2 regions of the Pseudomonas sp. NPDC090755 genome follow, and region 1 is predicted to be linked to the other one. Evidence: predicted binding sites of a transcription regulator. Region 1 holds the regulator's gene; the other holds the start of a gene.

The links. The regulator sigma-54, encoded in region 1, starts transcription at its own class of promoters, with help from an activator protein. The targets are predictions, from matches to a motif close to ANTGGCATNNANNTTGCTNT.
Region 2: the regulator sigma-54 is predicted to act here: its motif matches at 2,586-2,605, upstream of nirB (nitrite reductase large subunit NirB).

What each region holds. Positions count from the first base shown of each region.
Region 1 is NZ_JBIVXC010000002.1:317,684-322,032, forward strand. Features, by position in the region: gene lptB (LPS export ABC transporter ATP-binding protein) at 1-491, shown strand, start outside; gene ACIQUS_RS05335 (RNA polymerase factor sigma-54) at 670-2,163, shown strand; gene hpf (ribosome hibernation-promoting factor, HPF/YfiA family) at 2,243-2,551, shown strand; gene ptsN (PTS IIA-like nitrogen regulatory protein PtsN) at 2,564-3,028, shown strand; gene rapZ (RNase adapter RapZ) at 3,032-3,886, shown strand; gene ACIQUS_RS05355 (HPr family phosphocarrier protein) at 3,907-4,179, shown strand; gene ACIQUS_RS05360 (ZIP family metal transporter) at 4,197-4,349, opposite strand, start outside.
Region 2 is NZ_JBIVXC010000019.1:93,180-97,528, forward strand. Features, by position in the region: gene ACIQUS_RS22825 (molybdopterin-dependent oxidoreductase) at 1-2,496, shown strand, start outside; gene nirB (nitrite reductase large subunit NirB) at 2,770-4,349, shown strand, end outside.

The sequences.
Region 1 (4,349 bases):
GCATTGGCTACCTGCCCCAGGAAGCCTCGATCTTTCGCAAGCTGTCGGTGGCCGACAACATCCTGGGGATCCTCGAGACCCGCAAGGACCTCGATGCCGCCGGTCGACGCAAGGAACTGGAAAGCCTGCTGCAGGAATTTCACATCAGCCACATTCGCGACAACCTCGGCATGAGCCTGTCCGGTGGTGAACGCCGCCGCGTCGAAATCGCCCGCGCCCTGGCAACCGCGCCGAAATTCATCCTGCTCGACGAACCCTTTGCCGGTGTCGACCCGATCTCGGTCGGCGACATCAAGCAGATCATCCACCACCTCAAGGCCAAGGGCATTGGCGTGCTGATCACCGACCACAACGTCCGTGAGACCCTGGATATCTGCGAAACCGCCTACATCGTCAACGATGGCCAACTGATCGCTGAAGGCGATGCAGAGACCATCCTGGCCAACGACCTGGTGAAAGAGGTGTACCTGGGCCACGAGTTCCGCTTGTAAGTTCGAAGCGACACGGCGTTTGCCGGGGCTGCAGATCCGTTTCCATACGGCATAATTGTTACAGCACCCTAGGCAAACGCTCCAATTTCAGGCATATAATTTGCTTAAAGTTGGCGCTTCGGTGCCCTTGTAGTGGATGGCGCATGTGCGCCGGCGAAAAAGGTGTTAAGCCCCTGCCATGAAACCATCGCTCGTCCTAAGAATGGGCCAGCAACTGACGATGACTCCTCAGTTGCAACAGGCCATCCGTCTGCTCCAGCTTTCTACCCTGGACCTCCAGCAGGAAATCCAGGAAGCGCTGGAATCGAACCCGATGCTCGAACGCCAGGAAGAAGGCGACGACTTCGACAACAGCGACCCGATGGCCGACAACGCCGAAAGCAAGCCTGTTGCCGAAACCCAGGACACCAGCTTCCAGGAAACCACGCCGACCGTGGACAGCCTGGATGAAGGCGAATGGAGCGAGCGCATTCCCAACGAGCTGCCCGTCGACACGGCCTGGGAAGATATCTACCAGACCAGCGCCAGCAGCCTGCCCAGCAACGACGATGACGAGTGGGACTTCACCACCCGCACCTCGGCTGGCGAAAGCCTGCAGAGCCACCTGCTCTGGCAGTTGAACCTGGCACCGATGTCCGACACCGACCGGCTGATTGCCGTGACGCTGATCGACTGCATCAACAACCAGGGCTACCTGGACGAATCCCTCGAAGAAATCTGCGAGTCCTTCGATCCTGAACTGGATATCGAACTGGACGAAGTCGAAGCCGTCCTGCACCGCATCCAGCAGTTCGAGCCCGCCGGCATCGGCGCACGCAACCTCAGCGAGTGCCTGCTGCTGCAACTGCGCCAGCTGCCCGCCAGTACGCCGTGGATGGCCGAGGCTCAGCGCCTGGTCAAGGACTACATCGACCTGCTGGGCAGCCGCGACTACAGCCAGTTGATGCGACGCATGAAGCTCAAGGAAGAAGAACTGCGCCAGGTCATCGAGCTGGTCCAGAGCCTCAACCCGCGCCCGGGCTCACAAATCGAGTCCAGCGAAGCCGAATACGTGGTTCCTGACGTGATCGTGCGCAAGGACAACGAGCGCTGGCTGGTCGAGCTGAACCAGGAAGCCGTGCCACGCCTGCGGGTCAACCCGCAGTACGCAGGCTTTGTGCGACGCGCCGACACCAGCGCCGACAACACCTTCATGCGCAACCAGTTGCAGGAGGCCCGCTGGTTCATCAAGAGCCTGCAGAGCCGCAACGAGACCCTGATGAAGGTCGCCACCCAGATCGTCGAGCACCAGCGTGGTTTCCTCGACCATGGCGACGAAGCGATGAAACCGCTGGTGCTGCACGACATCGCCGAAGCGGTCGGCATGCACGAGTCGACCATTTCCCGGGTGACCACCCAGAAATACATGCACACCCCGCGGGGAATCTACGAGCTGAAGTACTTTTTCTCCAGCCACGTCAGCACCTCCGAGGGCGGTGAATGCTCGTCCACGGCGATCCGCGCGATCATCAAAAAACTGGTTGCAGCGGAAAATCAGAAAAAGCCATTGAGTGACAGCAAGATCGCTGGTTTACTGGAGGCACAAGGCATCCAGGTAGCCCGTCGCACCGTCGCCAAGTACCGCGAGTCTCTCGGCATCGCACCGTCGAGCGAACGCAAGCGACTGATGTAGCCCCTGAGATATGCCACAGCAGTTCAGTGGCAGGCGCAATACCTGCCTCTTTATGCACGGGCAACAAAGGAGAAGCTGTATGCAAGTCAATATCAGTGGACAGCATGTAGAAGTCACCCAACCGCTGCGCGAGTACGTCGAACAGAAACTGAAACGGCTGGAAGGTCACTTCGACAGGATTACCAACGTGACGGTGATCATGAAGGTCGAGAAATTGCAGCAGAAAATCGAAGCGACGCTGTTTATTCCCGGCGGCGAAGTGGTTGCAAATGCCGAACACGCAGACATGTATGCAGCGATCGACGCCTTGACCGACAAGCTCGACCGCCAACTGAAAAAACACAAGGAAAAACAGCAGAGCCTGCTGCAAGGTGCAGCAGCCCGCTGATCCCCCTCATCCATGATCCGACTTGAAACCATCCTGACCCCCGGCCGTTCCCTGGTGAACGTGCCGGGAGGCAGTAAAAAGCGCGCCCTGGAAAAGGTCGCCAACGTGATCGCCGAGCAAGTGCCCGAGCTGGAGATGCAAGACGTCTTCGAAAAGCTGGTCGCTCGCGAAAAACTGGGTTCCACCGGTTTTGGCAATGGCATTGCCATTCCCCACTGCCGGCTCGAAGGCTGCACTGCGCCCGTCAGCGCCCTGCTGCACCTGGATGCCCCCATTGATTACGATGCCATCGACGGCGCCCCGGTCGACCTGCTGTTTGTCCTGCTGGTTCCGGAAGCGGCCACCGATGCACACCTGGAACTGCTGCGCCAGATCGCCAGCATGCTCGACCGCAAGGAGGTTCGTGAGCGCCTGCGGGCCGCCGGCAGCAGCCAAGCGTTGTACCAGGTTGTCCTGGACGTACAGAACGAGCACTGACCCATGCGCCTGATCATCGTCAGCGGTCGCTCCGGCTCCGGCAAGAGCACCGCCCTCGCGGTACTGGAGGACAACGGCTATTACTGCATCGACAACCTGCCTGCCGGGTTGCTGCCGCAGTTGGCCGAAAACGCGCTGATCAACACCGAGCTGATGCAACCCAAGGTCGCCGTATCGATCGATGCGCGCAACCTGCCCAGTCACCTGGTTCGCTTCCCCGAACTGCTTGAAGATGCCCGCAGCCGGCATATCCAGTGTGACGTGCTGTACCTGGACGCCGACGAAGAGACCCTGCTCAAGCGCTTCTCGGAAACCCGTCGGCGCCATCCGCTGACCAACGCCAATCGCTCCCTGGCCGAAGCGATCAAGGTCGAAAGCGAACTGCTCGGACCGATCGCCGACCTTGCTGATCTGAAGATCGACACCACCAACCTGAACCTCTACCAGTTGCGTGACTCGGTCAAGCTGCGCCTGCTCAACCAGCCGGAGCCCGGCACCGCGTTCCTGGTCGAGTCGTTCGGCTTCAAGCGTGGCATGCCGGTGGACGCCGACCTGGTGTTCGATGTGCGCTGCCTGCCCAACCCGTACTGGAAGCCCGAGTTGCGCGAGCATTCAGGCCTTGAGCAACCGGTGATCGATTACCTGGCGGCGCAGCCCGATGTCGAGGAAATGTTCCAGGACATCTCCAGCTACCTGCTCAAATGGCTGCCGCGCTTTGCCGCCAGTAACCGCGCCTATGTCACCATCGCCATCGGCTGCACCGGCGGACACCACCGCTCGGTGTACCTGACCGAGCGCCTGGGCCAAGTGCTGCAGCACTCACTGAAGAATGTCCAGGTTCGCCACCGCGACCTCTAGCCCACAGGACCCCTGCCGCGATGCCCGCTCGTGAAATTACCATCATCAACAAGCTGGGGCTGCACGCCCGGGCTGCGGCAAAGTTCGTTGGCGTCGCCGGACGCTTCCCCTGCAGCGTGCGGGTGGGACGGGCACCGGACAAACTGATCGACGGCAAGAGCATCATGGCCGTGATGATGCTGGCCGCAGGCAAAGGCACCCAGGTACACCTGCACACCGAAGGCGAGCAACAGGACGAAGCCCTGGAAGCGCTGATCGAGCTGATCAACAACTACTTCGACGAGGGCGAGTGATCGCCCCCGCCTCCCCTTCAAGCCAGCGCCGTATCCATCACCATCATCAGGCAGAAACCGACACACAGCCCAAGGCTCGCCAGGCGATGATGGCCATTGCTGCGCGACTCGGGAATGATTTCCTGGGTCACCACCAGCAACATTGCCCCTGCCGCGCACGCCAACCCCAG
Region 2 (4,349 bases), on a different contig from region 1:
GGCTATGACCTGCGCGGCGTCAGCTACGACGTTTTGCGCCAGGCGCCGCAACAGTGGCCATGCCCACCTCGGCGTGACAACCCGCGCAGCCCGCTGCGCTATCTCAATGACGGCCTCAGCCAGACGCTGCACCGCGATGTGCAGGGCCAGGTGCCGGCCATCGCCTTCCCCACGACCAGCGGCAAGGCACGCTTTTTCGCCAGGCCTTATCTGCCGCCGGCCGAACGGCCCGATGATGATTTCCCCCTGGTGTTGAACACCGGCCGGGTCCAGCACCAATGGCACACCCTGACCAAGACGGGCAAGGTGGCGACCCTGAACAAGCTCGATCCCGGACCTTTCCTGGAGATCCATCCCGAGGATGCCGCGCGCCTGGGGATCGCCGAAAAGGATCAGGTGCAACTGCGTTCACGGCGTGGCCAGGCGCTGCTGCCGGCGCGGATCAGCACGCGGGTGTTGCCGGGCAACTGCTTTGCGCCGTTTCACTGGAACGATGTCTATGGCGACAACCTGGCGGTCAACGCCGTCACCAGCGACGCCGTCGATCCCGTGTCGCTGCAACCGGCGTTCAAATATTGCGCGGTGGCCCTGGCGCGGGTCGCCGGTGAACGTATTCCTGCCACCCCGATCGACCAGGAGCATCCTGCCATGCCCACCGACACCCTGAGCCGCTTGCTCGGCCTGGACCCCCGGGTTGAACTGGTCCTGGCCGAAGATGAACAACAATACATGCAGGGTTTCGTCCTCGGCCTGCGCAGCGCGCAAGCCCGGCTCGACGGGGTGCCGACCCTGCCGGCCAGCGCGCCGCTGGCGCCAGCGCGGCGCTTGCTGGTGGACGGTCTGCTGGCCGGCCTGTACTCACGCAGTGCCCAGCCCCAGGCCGCGCCGCTGAACGCACCGGAGCAAGCTCGGCACCTGCTGCTCTGGGCTTCGCAGACCGGCAATGGCCAGGCCCTGGCCGAACAGTGCGCCGAGCGCCTGCGCCAGGCGGGTCTGGCCGTGCAATTGAGCTGCATGGAGACGGTGGCCATGGAGCAACTGGACGGTGCCGCCAGCCTGTTGCTGATTGCCAGTACCTTTGGCGATGGCGATGCGCCGGACAGCGGCGCCACCTTCTGGCAGGGCTTGCACGGTGAGCAGGCCAGTCGCTGCGCAGGCTTGCCCTATGCCGTACTGGCGCTGGGCGACTCCAGCTATGAGCAATTCTGTGGCTTTGGGCGCAAGCTCGACCAGCGCCTGGCCGAACTGGGTGGCCAGCGCCTGCTGGAGCGGGTCGATTGCGAGGGCGATCTCGACGAGCCCGCCGGGCAGTGGCTGCAGGCCTTGCTCGACAAGCTTGGCGGCACGTCTGTGGCAGTAACCAGCGCGGCACCTGCACCCGTAGCGGTCAGCTTCAGCAAGCAGCAACCCTTGCCGACACGCTTGCTCGACAACCGCCTGCTCAACAGCCCTGGCGCCACCAAGGAAACCCGGCAACTGGTGTTCGAGCTGGCCGACAGCGGCTTGAGCTACCAGGCCGGTGATGCCCTCGGCGTGTGGCCGCGCAACTGCCCGGCGCTGGTGGACGAACTGCTGCTGGCGACCCGGCTCGATGGCGGCCAGTCGGTCAGCCTCAAGGGCCAGGCCGACATGCCGCTGGCCGAAGCCCTGGCCGGGCACCTGGAAATCGCGCGTGTCACGCCCAAGCTGCTCGAAAGCGTTGCCGCCCATAGCAGCCAGTCGCCGCTGTCGGATTTGCTCAAACCCCAGAACAAGGCAGCCCTCAAGGACTGGTTGTGGGGCAAGCAGCTGATCGACGTGGTCCACGCATTCAACCCGCAACTGGACCTGGACACCTGGCTGAGCCTGCTCAAACCGATGCAGCCGCGCCTGTATTCGATCAGCTCCAGCCCCAAACATCACCCCGGGCAGGTCCACCTGACCGTATCCACCGTTCGCTATGGCGCGCGCAAAGGCGTGTGTTCGACATACCTGGCCGATCGGGTGGGTGAGGACCAGGTGAGGATCTTCACCCAGCCGACCAGCCACTTCCGTCTGCCCGAAGACAGCAATGCGCCGGTGATCATGGTTGGCCCCGGAACCGGTGTGGCGCCGTTCCGTGCCTTTCTCCAGGAGCGCCAGGCTACTGGCGCCACGGGGCGCAACTGGTTGTTGTTCGGTGAGCAGAAAGCGGCCAGCGATTTTTATTACCGCGACGAATTGCTGGCCTGGCAGCGCGACGGCCACCTGACCCGGCTGGATACCGCGTTCTCCCGTGACCAGGCAGAAAAGATCTACGTTCAGCAGCGCATGCTCGAACAAGGCGCCGAGCTGTGGCGCTGGCTGGAGGAGGGCGGCCACTTTTATGTCTGTGGCGACGCCGAGCGCATGGCCCGGGATGTCGATGCGGCGCTCAAGCAGGTGGTACGTGAGCATGGTGCGCTCAGTATCGATCGGGCGCAGGCCTATGTCAGCGAACTGAGCCGCAGCAAACGCTACCTGCGCGACGTGTATTGAATGCCCCATAAGGGGGAGGGCTGCACCAGCCTGGGTCGATATCCGCTGCGATCAGCGGCGTTCAGGCCCTGAAAAAGCGGCTTTTGGCAGTTGGCACGCTACCTGCTTTTGCAATACCACAACGTTCTCGCGGGTCAATGGCGATCCGCACCGGAACTACATAAAACGACCAGGCAAAGGCGCCTGGAGCTTCGGCTCCAGGCGCCTTTTTTGTTTTTCGGGGTTCGCCCCGGCCGCACAGCCACCGTGAATGGCCTTGAGTGAGGATCAGGTATGAATGCAGCAACGACCATCACCCCGCGGGAAAAACTGATCATCGTCGGCAACGGCATGGTGGGGCATCACTGCGTCGAGCAACTGATCGAACAGGGCGCCTTGGGCCGCTTCGAACTGCGGGTGTTCGGCGAGGAACGTCAACGCGCCTATGACCGTGTGCACCTGTCGGAATACTTCAGTGGCAGCGATGCCGAAACCCTGGCAATGGGCGCTGCGGGCCAGTACACCAAACACGGTATTGCCCTGCATCTGGACGAAGCGGTGCTGGAAATCGACCGCGAACGCCGAGAGGTGGTCACGCCGGCCGGTCGCTATGCCTACGACCAGTTGATCCTGGCCACCGGCTCCTACCCCTTCGTGCCACCGATCCAGGGCTGCGAGGGCGCCTCGCGCCTGGTCTATCGTACCCTCGATGACCTCGACGCCATCCGCGCCGCCGCAGCCAATGCTCGACGTGGCGTGGTGGTCGGCGGTGGCCTGCTGGGCCTGGAAGCGGCCAACGCCCTCAAGTCCCTGGGCCTGGAAGCCCACGTGGTGGAATTCGCCCCGCGCCTGATGCCGGTGCAGCTGGATGCCGAAGGTGGCGCGGCCCTGCGGGCACAGATCGAAGCCTTGGGCGTGGGTGTGCACCTGTCGCGGGCGACCCAGTCGGTGGTGGCCGGTGAGGACTATCGCTTTCGCATGAACTTCGACGGCGGCGAGTTTCTCGAAACCGACCTGATCGTGTTCTCCGCCGGGATTCGTCCGCAGGATGCCCTGGGCCGCAGCAGCGGCCTGGACGTTGCCGCCCGTGGCGGTGTGGTGATCGACAGCGCCTGCCGTACCAGCGATCCGCTTATCTTCGCCATCGGCGAATGCGCTTCGTGGAACGGCAGCGTGTTCGGCCTGGTGGCGCCGGGCTACAGCATGGCGCGCAATGTCGCTGCGGCGCTGGCAGGTAGCGATGCCGGCAGCTTCACCGGCGCCGACATGTCGACCAAGCTCAAACTGCTGGGTGTCGATGTCGGTTCCATCGGCGATGCCCATGGCGCCACGCCCGGTGCGCGCAGCTACCGTTTCATCGACGAAGCAGGTTCGGCCTACCGCCGCCTGGTGGTCGATGCCAGTGGCAGGCAGGTGTTGGGGGCGGTGCTGGTGGGCGACAACAGCTACTACGACACCCTGCTGCAGTACGTACAGAATGGCATTGCCCTGCCAGCCGATCCGGCGGCGCTGATCCTGCCGCAATCGGGCGGCGCCCCGGCCCTGGGCGCCGATGCCCTGCCCGACAGTGCGACCATCTGCTCCTGCCACAACGTCAGCAAGGGCGCGATCTGCAAGGCCATCGACAATGGCTGTGGCGAGCTCGGCGAACTCAAGCAACAGACCAAGGCCTGTACCGGTTGCGGCGGTTGCGCGGCGTTGCTCAAGCAGGTGTTCGAGCATGAGCTGATCGCCCGCGGTGTCAGCGTCGACAAGAGCCTGTGCGAGCACTTCGCCTACACCCGCCAGGAGCTCTATGCGCTGGTGCGTGTCGAGGGCATCCAGAGCTTCGATGAGATGCTCGCCAGGCATGGTCGCGGCCATGTCGGTTGCGA